3 regions of the Paeniglutamicibacter sp. ORCA_105 genome follow, and region 3 is predicted to be linked to each of the others. Evidence: riboswitches for the same ligand, from Rfam matches in the RefSeq annotation. Region 3 holds a riboswitch; each other region holds the start of a gene.
What was found. Region 3 has a riboswitch for S-adenosylmethionine ahead of ACIPUB_RS09425 (bifunctional o-acetylhomoserine/o-acetylserine sulfhydrylase). Riboswitches for the same ligand answer to the same signal wherever they lie in the genome.

Region 1 (4,709 bases), on a different contig from region 3:
TGCGGGGATGCCTCCGAAGTCCTTGTTGGAGGTCGCCCAGAGGTGCACGTCCGCCACCAGGTTGCCCAGCGTGGATTCGACGCCGCGGTCCGAGCCGTTGGAGCCGCCGCGGAGGATGCTGGCGCTGATGTTTCCGATCTTCTGGGCACCCACGACCTCGGCCTCTGCGCTGGCCACCTCAACGATCCTGGTGGCCTCGGGAACCGCCTCGAAGCGCGGTACGGTAGTGCCGTCCGAGGCAATGGTGGTCAGCGAGATCAGCCCGCCCTCGCTTCCGGTGACCTCTTTGTGCTCCTTGGACACGGTGAGTTTCAGGGTGTCCAGCGTGGTCCCGTATTGGTGCGCCTGCAGCACCGGGCGTTGGAAGCCAGGCGCCCAACCATCCACCGGGTAGGCGCAGGAGTACCCGACATGGGTGTGGCCGGACAAGATGGCATCGATCTCGGGGGATGCGCCGCGGAGCAGGTCGCCGTAGGAGGTGTCCTCGGTACCGATTGAGGCGCAGTTGCTGCTGGAGGAGCCCTCGTGGGTCAGCAGTACCAGTACATCGGCCTCGCCATTGGAGTCCTCGCCGTCGGTCAACTGCCCGGCGACCCGGTTGGCGGCCTCGAGCTGGTCACCGAAGTCGAGACCGAAAATGCCTGCAGGGGTCACCAGTGACGCGGTTTGGTCGGTCACGGTGCCGATCAGGCCGACGGTCACGCCGTTGAGTTTCTTCAGGGAATACTCTTTCAGCGCCGGGGTCTTGGTTCCCTTCAGGTACACGTTGGCACCCAGCGCGTAGTCTGCGCCGACCTTCGCGTCGCCGTTCCCGTAGCGCGGGATGACCCGGTCGACCAGGTCGGTGAAACCCCGGTCGAATTCATGGTTTCCGACCGCTGAGGCATCCAGTCCGGCTGCGACCAGTGCGTCGATGGTGGGGTTGTCCTGCTGCGAGAACGAGGTGAACGTGGAGGCGCCGATGTTGTCGCCGGCCGAGACAAAGAGCGTGTTGCGGTTTCTTTCCTTGTAATCCTTCACGGCACCGGCGAGCACGGCGGCCCCGGCCTCGGCGTCGTTGGCCTCGATGCGGCCGTGGAAGTCGTTGATGCCCACCAATTCGATGGTGGTTGTTGGCTTGTTGTCCTGCTTGTTGCCCTGGCCGTGTGAATTCGGGTCGGCGGGCTGGGCCGGCGCCGGGCCGGCGATGGCAGCCGAGGCCAGCAGTGTTAATGCTGCGGCAGCGGCCAATGCATTGCGCCGCAAGGGACGTTTCTCGGACACGTTGGTTCTCCCTCAAGAAGAGTGACGGGTTGAGGTGTCCACGTCCACGTGAACCGGCGGGGACACATGCGGCTGATCCTACCCACCGGTAGGGCGCAGTCCAAGGGTTGTCAACGTGGCTTGCCATGCCGCAGCGACATGTCCTCGCCGCCCCGGGCCACCTATGGCAGCATGAATCCATGACCGGTAGCGACGCGGAGAAGGCCCTTGAACTAAAACCCTTTGAGAAGCTGCACAAGGACGGCAGCCTATGGGCGCGCGGGTTCACCCTGGCGGGGGAAATCCATGGGGATTGGGAATGGTTCAGGATTGACGGCACGCTGATGCGTTCCGGGAGCCTGGATCGCGGACGCCAGGTGGGGATCTGGACCACCTACGACAAGGCCGGCATCCCCTACAAGGACACCGACTACGGCGAGTAGTTTTTGCCGAAGCGCGTAGGTCCCGGGAAACAAAAAACCGTGGGCCGGTGCCTGTCCCCTCGAACGGCACCAACCCACGGTCGGTTCATGGCGGAGCTAGCCGGCAGTGACCAGTTCCACGCTGACTGGCGTGGGGTTGCTGAAGATATCCAGCACCGGGCACCGGGCATCGACGGTTGCCTGAAGCTCCTCGTAGCGTTCGCGCGTCTCCGGGCCGTCGATCTTGACCGTCAGGCGCACCTCGCCGAAGCCCGGGCGGACGGTTTCCTCGATGCCGAAGAGACCTCGCACATCCAGGTCTGCCTCTGCATTGATTTCCAGAGAGTCGATCTTGATGCCCAGCTGGTGTGCGTAGAGGCGGTAGACCACGACTTGGCAGGAAATCAACGCGCCGAGCGCGAACTCGACCGGGCTGGCGGCCGCGTCGTCACCGGCCAGCCCCTCGGGCTCGTCGACAATGAAGCGGTGCTTGCCGACCGTGATTTCGCTGGCCACCGAACCGGTGGACACGCCGCTGGCCTTGAAGGTCAGTTCCGCGTTGGCCGGGTTGGCGGCAATGCGCTCGCCCCATGCGGTGCCGGCCGCGGTGAGCTTTTCGGCGCGAATGGAATCCAGGGTGCTGTCGATCAGGGTTTCGGACATGGGAAACGATCCTTTCGTAGCTGGCGCATGCCTTGCGCAACGCCATACTTACGCCGATCCGATTGGTCGGCGTCGAATCTTCACCTGGCGCACCCCGCTATGACGAAGGGGGTTGCGATCCAATCGGCCAGGGCCGTGAATGATTGGAACTCGTGATTCTGTTGACGAGTCTTGCCGATTCCGCGGTGGCTGCGCAAAGAGAGACCTTAACAAATCTTCACGGTGAATCGGTCGTTTCGTCGAACAAGTGCCTGTCCGGCCCAGCTAATTTCCCACTGCGGCGAATCGTTGGTCCCGTTTGAGGCTGTGCGGCGAAGAACCCGTTGTGGCCGCTTGGGACGATTCTGAAGCTTGGACGATCGGTGCGTCGCCGCACGCCAACTCGGGAAGCGGCATTGGCGAAGGACCCCGGAGCCCACAGAGCGGGGCATGCCGGCGGAGCACATGTGCCTGCCGACGCCATCGGCTCCGGCCCTGGCAAGTGAGGGACCGGAGCCGATGGTTTGTTGGTGCGGGGGATCAGCTTTCGCGTTGCGAGGCGTCGTTGGCGTTCAGCTTCGATAGCAGGTCGGCGAAGCGCTTGATTTCCTCGGGGTCCCAGGAGATGAGCCGGTTCCGGAGCAATTGGCGGGACGCTGCACTGGAAGCCAGGTATCCGACACGTGCGGTGTCGGTGATGCTGACCAGCATGGCCCGGCCATCGTTCGGATCCGGGACGCGGGTGACCAGTTCCTTGGCTTCGAGCCACTTGATCATCCGGCTCATGGTGGCCTTGTCCACCTGCAGTTCCTCGGCCAAGATGATCTGCTGCTGTGCGTGCTCGCGCGCCAGGATGGAGAGTACCTTGTAGCCCAGCGGCTGGAGTTCCGGATGGATGGCGGCGGCGCGCTTGCGAATGGCCTGGCGCGCCTTGACGACCATGATCGAGAATTCTTTTTCCACGTCCTCGATCAGTGGATCAAAGGTTCCGGAGTCGGCTGCCGGTCCCGGGTCGGGCCGGGAATCGGGGAACGGTGAAGTCATGGGATTCATTTTAGTGGCGATCCGTCGTTTCGACATCTTCGCGACGGTACGTTCGACCTTCGTACGCTGGCACCGCATCCATGGCCAGTGGCGGCAGAAACGCAGGTGTGGAAAACCACTGTTCGCCGCTGCCGCATTCCTGACTAAGGGAGGGCCGTCCCCGTCAGGAGAAGCGCTCCGCACGACCACTAAAAGAACTCGGTCCGAGGGGGTTCCCGGAACCCATCGTGACGGGCAGAATTGCTAGTTGTTGAACCCCGCCAAACGATGGAGAACACCATGGGCACGATCCTCAACCCGTACATCAGCTTCCGTGACACCGCGCGTCCCGCGCTGGAGTTCTACCAGTCGGTATTTGGCGGTGAATTGGATCTGCGTCCTTTCGCGGACTTCGATTTCGCGAAGACCGGCGATCCCGAAGACGACAACAAGGTCATGCATGGACACCTGCGGGCACCCAATGGAATGAACCTGATGGCCGCGGATACGCCCGCCTCCATGGAGTGGAAGGGCGGAACCGCCATATCCGTCACACTTAGCGGTGACGACAAGGAAGAAATGACCGGCTACTGGGAAAAGCTCAGCGACGGGGCCAAGATCGGCGAACAGCTTGCCGAGGCGCCATGGGGCGACTGGTTCGGCATGCTCACCGACAAATTCGGCGTCGATTGGATGGTCAACATCGCGGGACCGGACACCGCAGGGCAGTAACCGCAGGACCGGCCCGTGAGCGAAGACCGAAGGCGTCAAACGGCATGAAGGTGCGTGGGGATCGACCCGCTCCGGGCGGGCTCCACGCACCTTTGCACCGTTCTCCTTCTTGACCTCTTGCACCGCGGCAGAGAAGACTCGAGCGTAGTCAACACTGCATTTCCGCATATAAAGAGGATGGCCCCATGGAACACGATCTCGATCTCATTGTCATTGGTTGGGGCAAGGGCGGAAAGACGCTCGCCGGCACCGTGGCCCGTGCGGGGCACCGCGTGGCAATCATCGAGGCCTCGGCGGACATGTATGGGGGAACTTGCATCAATATCGGCTGTGTTCCCACGAAGGCCTTGATCCACGACGCGGACATCCGCACCGGGACCGGGTTGGATCCGGAATATTTCGACGCCGCGGTGCTACGCCGGGACAAGCTCACCGCCGCGATGCGGGCCAAGAATTTTTCCATGCTGGACAGCCTGGATTCGGTCGTGACCATTACGGGCAAGGCAAGCTTCATCGGCCCGCATCGGATCAGGGTCGAGGCAGGGAAAGAAACGCTCGAGCTTGGCGCCACGCGGATCATCATCAACACCGGTGCCGTGCCGGCGATCCCGGACCTCGACGGGGTGCGCATTGGCGGGCGCATCCACG
Region 2 (4,709 bases), on a different contig from region 3:
CCATTGATCTCGGTGGTCTTTCCGTTGCGGCGAACCTGCACGACGTGGTCGAGTTCCTCGATGCGGCCGTTGCAGTGAGGGGTGCGGCAGCGTTGGTCGCGGAGGGTGATGAAGCGCTTGAGGTTTCCGGAGAAGCTGCGGGCCGTCGAGTCCATCGCGACCAGTTTGCCGGTGTCCGGGACTGCATAGAGGCGCCGGTACCAGGTGTTCAGTGGGTGCTCCGGGTCGCCGGCCACCAGTGACCGGGCCCTGGTGGCGCTGATGTATCCGTGGCCCGGGATCAGTGCCGGTTCATCACTGACGCCGGTGAGGCTTTCCGGGTCCATCAGCAGCAACAGCTCCACCGGCCTGGAGCCGGTGGCCTTGGTGTCGGTGATCGCCTCGAAGACCGTGTCTGCCGCGACCTGGGCGTTGGTGCGGGCGTCCCCGGGCTCCCGGGGGCGTTCCATTTCGCGGGTGAGGACCTGCAGGATGGGAACGCCCTGGTCCAGTGGGAAGTCGCCGACGATCCGCACGGTGTTTTCGTTCACCTGGTAGCCGCTGACATACCGCTTCTCAGTGGCGTCTTCTTCCTCCTGTTCGGCGGTTTCAGGTTCAAGGACGAGGGCCCAGTAGTTGACCAGCTCACGCAGCGACGCAGTCCCGGCCTCGAAGCAGGTGTGGGTGTCCTCCCACAGCAGCTCGTCGATCATTCTCCGGTTTTCGATCTTGAGGTTCCGGGTGCCGCTGATAACCACGTGCGCCTGGTCCCAGGTCATGATGCCGCGGCGCAGCCCCTGGTGGCAGTGTGGCAGGTCTTCGGCAAGTAGCCGGAAGTCGTTGGTGCGTTTGGTTCCGCTTTTCGGGGACAAATGCAGCATCAGGGCAACGTCTCCGCTGGAGCCCCAAGAAGGGTTCTTCTCCCTGACCCCGGCGCGCTGTCGATCAGCGACCAAGGAGTCCTGGTAGGCGACGCTGTGGTCGGCCTGCTTCGCCGTGGCGGCGCATTTCAAGGTTTCCAGTGCGCCGACGGCGGTCACCGCCTCATGGGTTCCTGTCAGTACCGGCGCTCCGTTCACCGCGGCGGCCAGGGACAGGATCCCGTCGGTGCCGGTGCGGGCCAAGTGTTCGGCAACCAGTGCGTCCATGTCCGCCCCGTCGTTCAGTAGCGCATCGTAGCCCAGGTCCCTGACGGCACCACCGGCGGTGCCGTCAGAAGGGGTACCGCTCGATGACGTCGTTGCCATACTTCAATTTTAGAACCAGTCACCGATAATTGGAATATATTTACATGAATATGAGAAAATATGTTCTAGTAACATCGTGGACGCCTACGTTCCCGGCGAGTGCCATCCCGTTCGTGCACAGCGAGGAAAGCATGCCGCCGAATCCCCGATCCCTCGAAGTGCGGCACGTGCCGGTGTCCCTGCAGTGGTGCCGCTAAGCCACGGAGCTGCCGAAGAGCAGGCCGAGGACGTAGGTGACCGCTGCGGCGCCCAGGCCGATCGCCAGCTGGCGCAGTCCGCGCTTGGCCGGGGATGCGCCGGAAAGCAAGCCGACCACGCCGCCGGTGGCCAGCAGGGCGATGCCCACCAGCACGGCGGAGAGCAGGATCGCGGGGGTGCCGCCCATGCCGAAAATGAACGGCAGGATCGGGATGACCGCCCCGGAGGCAAAGAAGCAGAAGGACGCGGAAGCCGCACCCATGGCGGAGCCGATTTCCTCGTGTTCCCGGCTATCGGCGGCAACCGTGAGCTCGGACCGGAGCGACGTGGAGGGGTTGCAATCGCAGGAGTAGATGCCCATGCGTTCGGCGGCCCGGTGCGCTGCGTCCTCGTCACTCATGCCGCGGGCCTTGTAGACCAATACCAGCTCGTTGGCATCCAGATCGAGGTCCGGCGCCGCGGCCAGCGTCACCTCCGTGGGCTTGGAAGCCGAGAGCAGCTCGCGCTGGGAACGCACCGAGACGTATTCGCCCGCGGCCATCGACAGGGCGCCGGCCAGCAGCCCGGCAATGCCGGAGAAGAGCACGAAGGACGTTGCCACGCCCGTGGCGCCGATGCCCATGACCAGGGCCAGGTTGGACACCAGGCCGTCGTTGGCGCCGAAGACCGCCGCCCGGAAGTTGCCCGAAAGCCGGTTGCGGCCGCGGGTGGCCAGACCGCGCACGACCTCCTCGTGGACGAGTTCGTCGGCGGCCATCTGGCGGCTGGCATCGGTGTCTGCGGCATAGGGGGAGTTGCCCTCGGCGCGCTGGGCCAGGGCCAGGACGAAGACCGAGCCGAAGTGCCGGGCCAGGAAGCGGAGCATGGTGCGCCGGATCGAGGGCCGGGTACGCTTGTCGGCGTTCTCGCCCAGCAGCGAACGCCAGTGTTCCTCGTGTCGGGTTTCGGCGGCTGCCAGTCCCAGCAGGACTGCGCGTTCCTCACCCTGGCGCTTGTTGGCCAGTTCGCGGTAGACCGCGCCCTCGGCGATTTCGTCGGCCAGGTACTGGCGCCAGCGCTTGATCTGGGCGTGAGTGGGGGTCGGCGCTTGTTGCGTCATGCTCTCATCCTCATGTGGGCGTTCACGGCCTCGGGAGGCCATGCGATGGGGAGGCCCAGCAGGATTTCTTTTTGGGTACGTTGAGCCTCGGGCCACCAATGTGTGGACCGAAGGTCTCGTTCGCCCGGGCCGGGCTGGATTGCCCGTGGCCCCGGGTGGATTGCCGGGTTACAACGCTGTAACCAGTATGTCGACGCACCGCTGTCCCGCCGTGCCGGCGGGTCTGGGAACTACTCCCCTTCAACCCACGAGTGTAGCCGTTGGCAGGACAAGTGAAAATTCGTTGAGACTAAAAAACAACGCTTGTCCGCCGGGCTTTCCGGCCCGGGGGATGCACACCGACAGCTCCCTCGCGAGGGCGTCGAAGCGCGGCGAGCCGACGGCATTGGCCAGGGCCGCGGCCAGTGCAGGTGCGTCGGCAACGTGGTAGCTGTGCCAGGAACCCGACAGGCGCAGCTCGACAACTGAGCGGTGGACATCGAGCAGGGGCAGAACGGGGATGGAAGGTGCCATGTGGGGGCGAAAGCCTTTCGTCAGCTCTTGCCGGGACCAAGTGGTCCGCGGCCGCTTCTTCATCCGAACCACCCATGAACCTGGGGTTGGTGCGCGGCCAGTCGGAGCTTGGCGCCGCATCTCGTGAAGCTGGAACCACTTTACCGCGATTCGGAGGCCCGCAGGATATTTGCGTGCAATTGCGTCCAGGCAGCGGGGTCGTAGGGAGGAATGTTGGTGTTGTCCCGGCGCATCCCGGTGGAACCGTCGATGAGCTCCCGCACGATGTCGGCATGGCCCGCATGGCGTGCGGTCTCCACGTTCATGTGCAGCAGCAGGCGCCCGAGCGTGGTGTCGCGTTTCTCCGGCACCCACCAGGAAACCGTGGCCGGTGCATCCAGGGGGAGGGCTGCGATGTTGTGGTTTGCTGCGGCGATGGCGCGGCGGTAAAAATCGAGGATCTCGGAGCAGGGGATATCGGCGGGCACCCACATGTCGGCGCTGACTTCCGGATCGGCCATCAGCGCGTCGTGGCGTTCATCGTCGACCGTGAACCCGAGGCATTCGACAAAGTAGCCGTACTCGACGGTGGCCAGATGCTGGATCAGGCCCAGGAGGTTGGTGCCCGTCCCGACCATGGGGCGGGTCATTTCCTGCTCGCTGAGGCCCTCGACCTTCCAGAGCATGGCTTCGCGCGTGCTGTCCAGGTACGTGGTGAGGTGGTCCTTGAGATTATCCATGCGGCCCAGCCTAGGAGTGCCGGGGCGTGGCTGGGAAGGGGGGAGTATCGGCAAAAAGGGAACCCGTCGCCGCGATTGGTGCGCGAGGACGGGCTCCCTCACCCTGGATTTTCCGGGGCGGGTTCCGCTGCTAACGGCCGGCGACCTCGTTGAGTTCCGCGCCTTCGGCTTCCGCCTGGCCGGCGACCCGGGCGTTCCAGCGGGTGATGACCGCCGCGGAGGTGGGTCGCGTGATCAGGGAGACCACGACGAAGGTCAGTGCCGAGGCGATCAATCCGAAGTAGATTGGCTCGTTGGCGTAGATGCCGTCGAAGCGCTGTTCGGCCTTGATTTCCAGGACGATCATGGTGCCCAAGGTGACGATGGTTCCGGCGGCCATGGAGGCGGCGGCCCCCAGCCCGTTCCCGCGCTTCCAGACCAGCCCGCCGATGATGGCCACCAGCAGGCCGCCCACGAGGATGTCGTAGGCAATGGTCAGTGCCGCGACCACGTCGGAGACCATGATGGCCAGCACGATCGAGACAATGCCCAGCAGCAGCACCCAGATGCGGTTGGCGCGCACATCGTGCTCCGGGTTTTCGTTGGTGTTCACCTTCACGTTCCTGCCGAACCAGCTGGCCACGAACGGGGTGACGTCGGTGCGGGCCACGGTTGCGGCGGCAATCAGCGCGCCGGAGGCGGTGGACATCATGGCTGCGACCGCGGCCGCCAGTACCAGTCCGCCGATGGCGACGGGCAGCAGCTGCGTGGCGACCTCCGCGTAGACCACGTCCTTGTTGGTGTCAGCGCCAATGATCTCCGGCAAGGCGACCTTGGCGGCCATGCCGATGATGGCGCCGGCTGCCCCGTAGAGCACGCAGTAGATGCCGGCGGTGGTTCCGCCCCAGCGGGCCACCTTCGGCGTCTTGGCGGTGAACACGCGCTGCCAGATGTCCTGGCCGATGAGCAGGCCCA
Region 3 (4,709 bases):
CATCTTTTTTGCCCTGGTGCCGGTGATGCTGGTGTTCTACCTGCTCTGGAGGATTCCCGGAGGCAACCCGTTTGGCAGGCTGGGCTTTGACCTGACGCGGCCGGTACGCGACCTGGGCTGGGGAATCGGACTGTTCCTGGCCATGGGCATCGGAACCCTGGGCGTCTATGCGTTGGGACGTGCGCTCGGCTTGACCACGATCATCGTGCCGGCAGCCCTGGACGATTATTGGTGGACGGTCCCGATTCTGGTCTTCTCCGCGATCCGCCACGGCATCCTGGAAGAAGTCATCGTCGTCGGGTACCTCTTTGAGCGCCTCGGGCGACTGGGCTGGGGCAAATGGCAAATCATTTGCGCCAGTGCCGTGCTTCGGGGCAGCTACCACCTGTACCAAGGCATTGGCCCCTTCATCGGGAACATCGCCATGGGTGTGGTTTTCGGCTACGTGTATTCCAGGAAGGGCAGGGTCATGCCGCTGGTCATCGCCCACGCGTTCCTGGACGTTGCGGGATTCGTCGGTTATGCGCTGGTGGGTACAGCAATCGGGTTGGGTTCCTAAAGCACGGTTTGATCACTTTTCGCCGATGACTTTTGGTTTCCGGCCGGATCGATAGGCTCGAGGAAATCAGGCCCACCGGCATCCCTCGCGCCCCGCTTGGTGTGGCGCCGAAACCGTCGGCGGAGCAGACCAGGAATTAAGCAGTGCGGGGGTGTCCGGATCACCTCCGGACACCCCCGCATTGCTAGTGCTTCCCATGACTGCTTTGTTACAGCGTGATGGGACCCGTGGGAGTCTCAAAGGTCACCGAAAGGATTCCCGGCGTCCCGTTCGGCGCCTGCCAATCGACAACAACGTCGCCAACGGGCAACTGCTCGGGTTGTCCGAGCCAGTCGGCGACACGTTCGCTGGAGCCGGCGATGCAGATTGAGGAAATTTTCCCCACAGGATCCAGGGCCTTCGAGGGGTGCAGATCCTCGGTGCCCTCATCCCAGCGAAGCATGTAGGGAACCTGCGGGTCCGCAATCAGGCCGTTGATGCCGATCTGGCGCCAGGTCAGTTCCCGTCCATCGGGGAATTTCCGGTTTCCCGGTACCGAGCCGCGGCCCAGGCGTGCCTCGGCTGGAGCCAAGTCGTCAACAGCGACGCACCACCCCATCCAGCCACCCCCGAGTTCGGAGCGGGCGCGAACGGCCTGGCCAAACGGCGCCTTGTCAGACGACGGGTGGTTGAGTACTTCGACAACTTCCAGGTACTGGTTGTTCTTCAGCGGGAAGATGACATTGCGCGTACCAAAACGTGGGTGCACACCGCCCTTTACTGATTCGAGTCCAAGAACCGCGCCGATCCGAGCGGCAGTTGCCGCGAGACCGTCGGGTCCACAAGCGTAAGTTACATGGTCCAACCTCATCATGTGCCCATCATGGCACTTTGTGATCTGGCTCTCGACTTAGGTTCACCTAACTTGCGTTTCAGTTGGTTGTTTTAAACGTCTGCGGCTAGTGCGATTGCCGTCAACTTGTCACAATTTGAGATGTGGTTGCGAACATGTGAAGCCCTGGGCCAGACTTATTGACAAGGTCATGAGTTTCAGCAGAAAGCCCCGGCTTGCTGAACGGCAACCCTCCGCCGCGGTGGGGTGCCCCGGGTGAAGACCAGGCCCCACGTCAAAATGACGTGGGACAAGCGCGGGAATGCCCCCAGCCAGGACACGGCCACCGCCGGAGTCGGCTTCGGGCATACCCCTAGAATCCTTGAAGGGGAAGAGATGTCTAACAACTGGTCCTTTGAAACCCGCCAGATCCACGTGGGGCAGGAGCCCGACTCCGCAACCGGTGCCCGAGCACTGCCCATCTACCAGACGTCGTCATTCGTGTTCCCGAGCGCCGAAAGTGCCGCTGCACGTTTTGCGCTGGCCGAGCTCGAACCGATCTACACGCGTATCGGCAATCCCACGCAGGACGCCGTCGAGCAGCGCATCGCCAGCCTCGAAGGAGGAGTTGGCGCACTGCTGTTGGCCTCGGGACAAGCTGCCACCACGTATTCGATCCTGAACCTTGCCGAGGCCGGCGACCACATCGTGGCCAGCCCGAGCCTCTACGGCGGAACCCAAAACCTGTTCAAGCACTCGCTGCGCAAGCTGGGCATCGAAGTCACCTTTGTTTCGGACCCGGATGACCTGGAAGGCTGGCGATCAGCCGTCCAGCCCAACACCAAGGCGTTCTTCGGCGAAGTGGTTTCCAACCCGCGCCAGGACGTGCTGGACATCGAAGCGGTTTCCGCCATTGCGCATGAGGCAGGTGTGCCGTTGATCGTTGACAACACCTTGGCCACGCCGTTCCTGATTCGCCCGATCGAGTGGGGAGCCGACATCGTGGTCCACTCCGCCACCAAGTACCTGGGTGGACACGGAACGGCAATCGCCGGTGTCATCGTTGACTCGGGCAATTTCGACTTTGCCGCCGACCCGCAGAAGTACCCCGGCTTCAACACCCCCGACGAGTCGTACAACGGCATGGTCTTCGCCCGGGACCTCGGCGTCAACGGTGCACTAGGTGCCAACCTTGCCTACGTCCTCAAGGCACGCGTGCAACTGCTGCGCGACCTCGGGTCGGCAGTTTCCCCGTTCAATGCATTCCTGATTGCCCAGGGGCTGGAAACGCTGTCGCTGCGCATGGAGCGCCACGTCTCCAACGCCGTGGAAGTTGCACAATGGCTGGAGGCACAACCACAGGTGCAGCGCGTCCACTACGCGGGGATCGAATCCAGCGCGTGGTTCGAGCGCGGGCGCAAGTATGGCCCCAAGGGCATTGGCGCCATTGTTTCGTTCGAGATTTCCGGCGGGAGCGAGGCGGGCCAGGGCTTCGTCGACGCGCTGACGCTTCACTCCCATGTCGCCAACCTCGGCGACGTGCGTTCGCTGGTTATCCACCCGGCGTCGACGACCCACGCGCAGCTCACCGAGGAGGAGCAGGTTGCCGCAGGCGTGTCCCCGGGACTTGTCCGCTTGAGCGTCGGCATTGAGAATATTGCCGACATCATCGCCGACCTGAAGGTTGGCTTCGAATCAGTGGCCGCGTCGGCCGATGTTGAATTTCAGGGTACCCGGTGAGTGTGGAGACAAACGTGGTCCTTTATGACGCAGAAACGGCAGCGGCGTTGGACTACGCCCCCGACGGCATCCTGCAGCACCTGCACACCGGTGCCTATACGTTTGAGACCGGTGCGACGCTGCCGGAAATCGTACTGGGATACGAGACCTGGGGCACGCTGAATGCCGATGCCTCCAACGCCGTCCTCATCGCCCATGCACTGACAGGGGATAGCCATGTCGCCCGTGGCGCCTCGACGGAACCCGGCTGGTGGGACGGCTTTGTGGGACCGGGCAAAACGGTGGACACCGATAAATACTTCGTGGTTGCAGCCAACATGGTCGGCGGTTGCTCCGGCAGCACCGGCCCGGCCAGCCTTGACCCGGACGGGGTCCCCTGGGGATCACGGTTCCCGTTCACGACCATCAAGGATTCGGTGCGGCTGGAGGCACGCCTGGCCGACGAGCTGGGGATCACTGCGTGGCACACGGTGCTGGGTGGATCCATGGGCGGTGCCCGTGCCCTGGAATGGGCCGTCGAATTCCCCGAACGCGTCAGGAACTGCGTGGTGGTGGCGGCTGCGGCCGAGTCCTCGGCCGAGCAGATCGCCTTCGCACAGGCGCAGACCGCCGCCATCAGGTTGGACCCGGAGTTCGCCGGCGGCGATTACTACGCCAACGAGCTCATTCCGTCGGCCGGGTTGGGGATTGCCCGGCGGATTGCCCACATCACCTACCGGACAGCGACGGAACTTGACGTTCGGTTCGGGCGGACGCCGCAGGGCGACGAACTGCCCGTCTCAAGCCCCGGTCTCGACCGCGGTCGATACCAGGTGGAAAGCTACCTGGACCATCAGGCAGGCAAGTTGGTGGGACGCTTCGACGCCAACAGCTATTTGGTGCTGACCGAGGCCCTCATGAGCCATGACATTGCCAGGGGGCACGAGTCCATCGAGGCCGCCCTTGCGCGACTGGCAGAGGTAAATGTCCTGGTGGCCGCCGTGGATTCGGACCGTCTGTATTGGCCCGAGCAGTCGGAGCGACTTGCCGCGTTGCTGCCGAATCCCTGCAAGGTCCAGTACATCACCTCGCCGATTGGCCACGATGGCTTCCTCACCGACATCGAGCAACTTGGCGATGCCCTGGGCGAGCGCGTATTCGTGCGGGAATCCGGCATTCAGGCCGACGCCGGATAGCTCAAGGGGCATGGTCCGGTTGGGAGATGCAATTCAGGCTGTGTGCGGATCCTGGTCGGTAAAGAACTTCAGGCGCGCCTGCGAATTTTCATCTAGCAGGGTACTACCGTGGCAACACGCGGATCCTGTCGCCCGGACGCTCAGATCGCGGGACCGTTGCCGAGGGACGCGTTGGGCGGCTGCTCGGTGAAGGGGGTGGCGAGCGGTCGTTTCGGCAGGACGCCGTCACCGGAGGACTGGTGGCGGAGGCGGCGAAGTACCCATGGCGCCAGGTGCGTGCGCGCCCAGATCAGGTCGTCGCGGCGGGCATCGCGCCAGTTCTTGATTTCGGCTTCGGACGGTTCGAGCTGTTTCAGCTGGTGCGGGACGTTCAGTGCATCCAAGGCCATTGCCGCGATGGTGTGGTGGCCCAGGGGCGAGAAAT

Region 1: it holds a riboswitch for S-adenosylmethionine, as region 3 does, so the genes downstream of both, ACIPUB_RS16085 (OsmC family protein) here and ACIPUB_RS09425 (bifunctional o-acetylhomoserine/o-acetylserine sulfhydrylase) in region 3, are expected to answer to the same signal.
Region 2: it holds a riboswitch for S-adenosylmethionine, as region 3 does, so the genes downstream of both, ACIPUB_RS10615 (hypothetical protein) here and ACIPUB_RS09425 (bifunctional o-acetylhomoserine/o-acetylserine sulfhydrylase) in region 3, are expected to answer to the same signal.

What each region holds. Positions count from the first base shown of each region.
Region 1 is NZ_JBIXLM010000037.1:37,184-41,892, forward strand. Features, by position in the region: gene ACIPUB_RS16075 (bifunctional metallophosphatase/5'-nucleotidase) at 1-1,263, opposite strand, end outside; gene ACIPUB_RS16080 (hypothetical protein) at 1,443-1,685, shown strand; gene ACIPUB_RS16085 (OsmC family protein) at 1,782-2,327, opposite strand; SAM riboswitch class IV at 2,367-2,485, opposite strand; gene ACIPUB_RS16090 (MarR family winged helix-turn-helix transcriptional regulator) at 2,847-3,350, opposite strand; gene ACIPUB_RS16095 (VOC family protein) at 3,630-4,061, shown strand; gene ACIPUB_RS16100 (FAD-dependent oxidoreductase) at 4,247-4,709, shown strand, end outside.
Region 2 is NZ_JBIXLM010000018.1:17,961-22,669, reverse strand. Features, by position in the region: gene ACIPUB_RS10625 (DUF222 domain-containing protein) at 1-1,226, opposite strand, end outside; gene ACIPUB_RS10620 (VIT1/CCC1 transporter family protein) at 1,420-2,523, opposite strand; gene ACIPUB_RS10615 (hypothetical protein) at 2,764-3,036, opposite strand; SAM riboswitch class IV at 3,055-3,165, opposite strand; gene ACIPUB_RS10610 (DinB family protein) at 3,177-3,755, opposite strand; gene ACIPUB_RS10605 (sodium:solute symporter) at 3,886-4,709, opposite strand, start outside.
Region 3 is NZ_JBIXLM010000015.1:33,744-38,452, reverse strand. Features, by position in the region: gene ACIPUB_RS09435 (CPBP family intramembrane glutamic endopeptidase) at 1-559, shown strand, start outside; gene ACIPUB_RS09430 (VOC family protein) at 768-1,412, opposite strand; SAM riboswitch class IV at 1,578-1,693, shown strand; gene ACIPUB_RS09425 (bifunctional o-acetylhomoserine/o-acetylserine sulfhydrylase) at 1,767-3,110, shown strand; gene ACIPUB_RS09420 (homoserine O-acetyltransferase) at 3,113-4,285, shown strand; gene ACIPUB_RS09415 (SGNH/GDSL hydrolase family protein) at 4,426-4,709, opposite strand, start outside.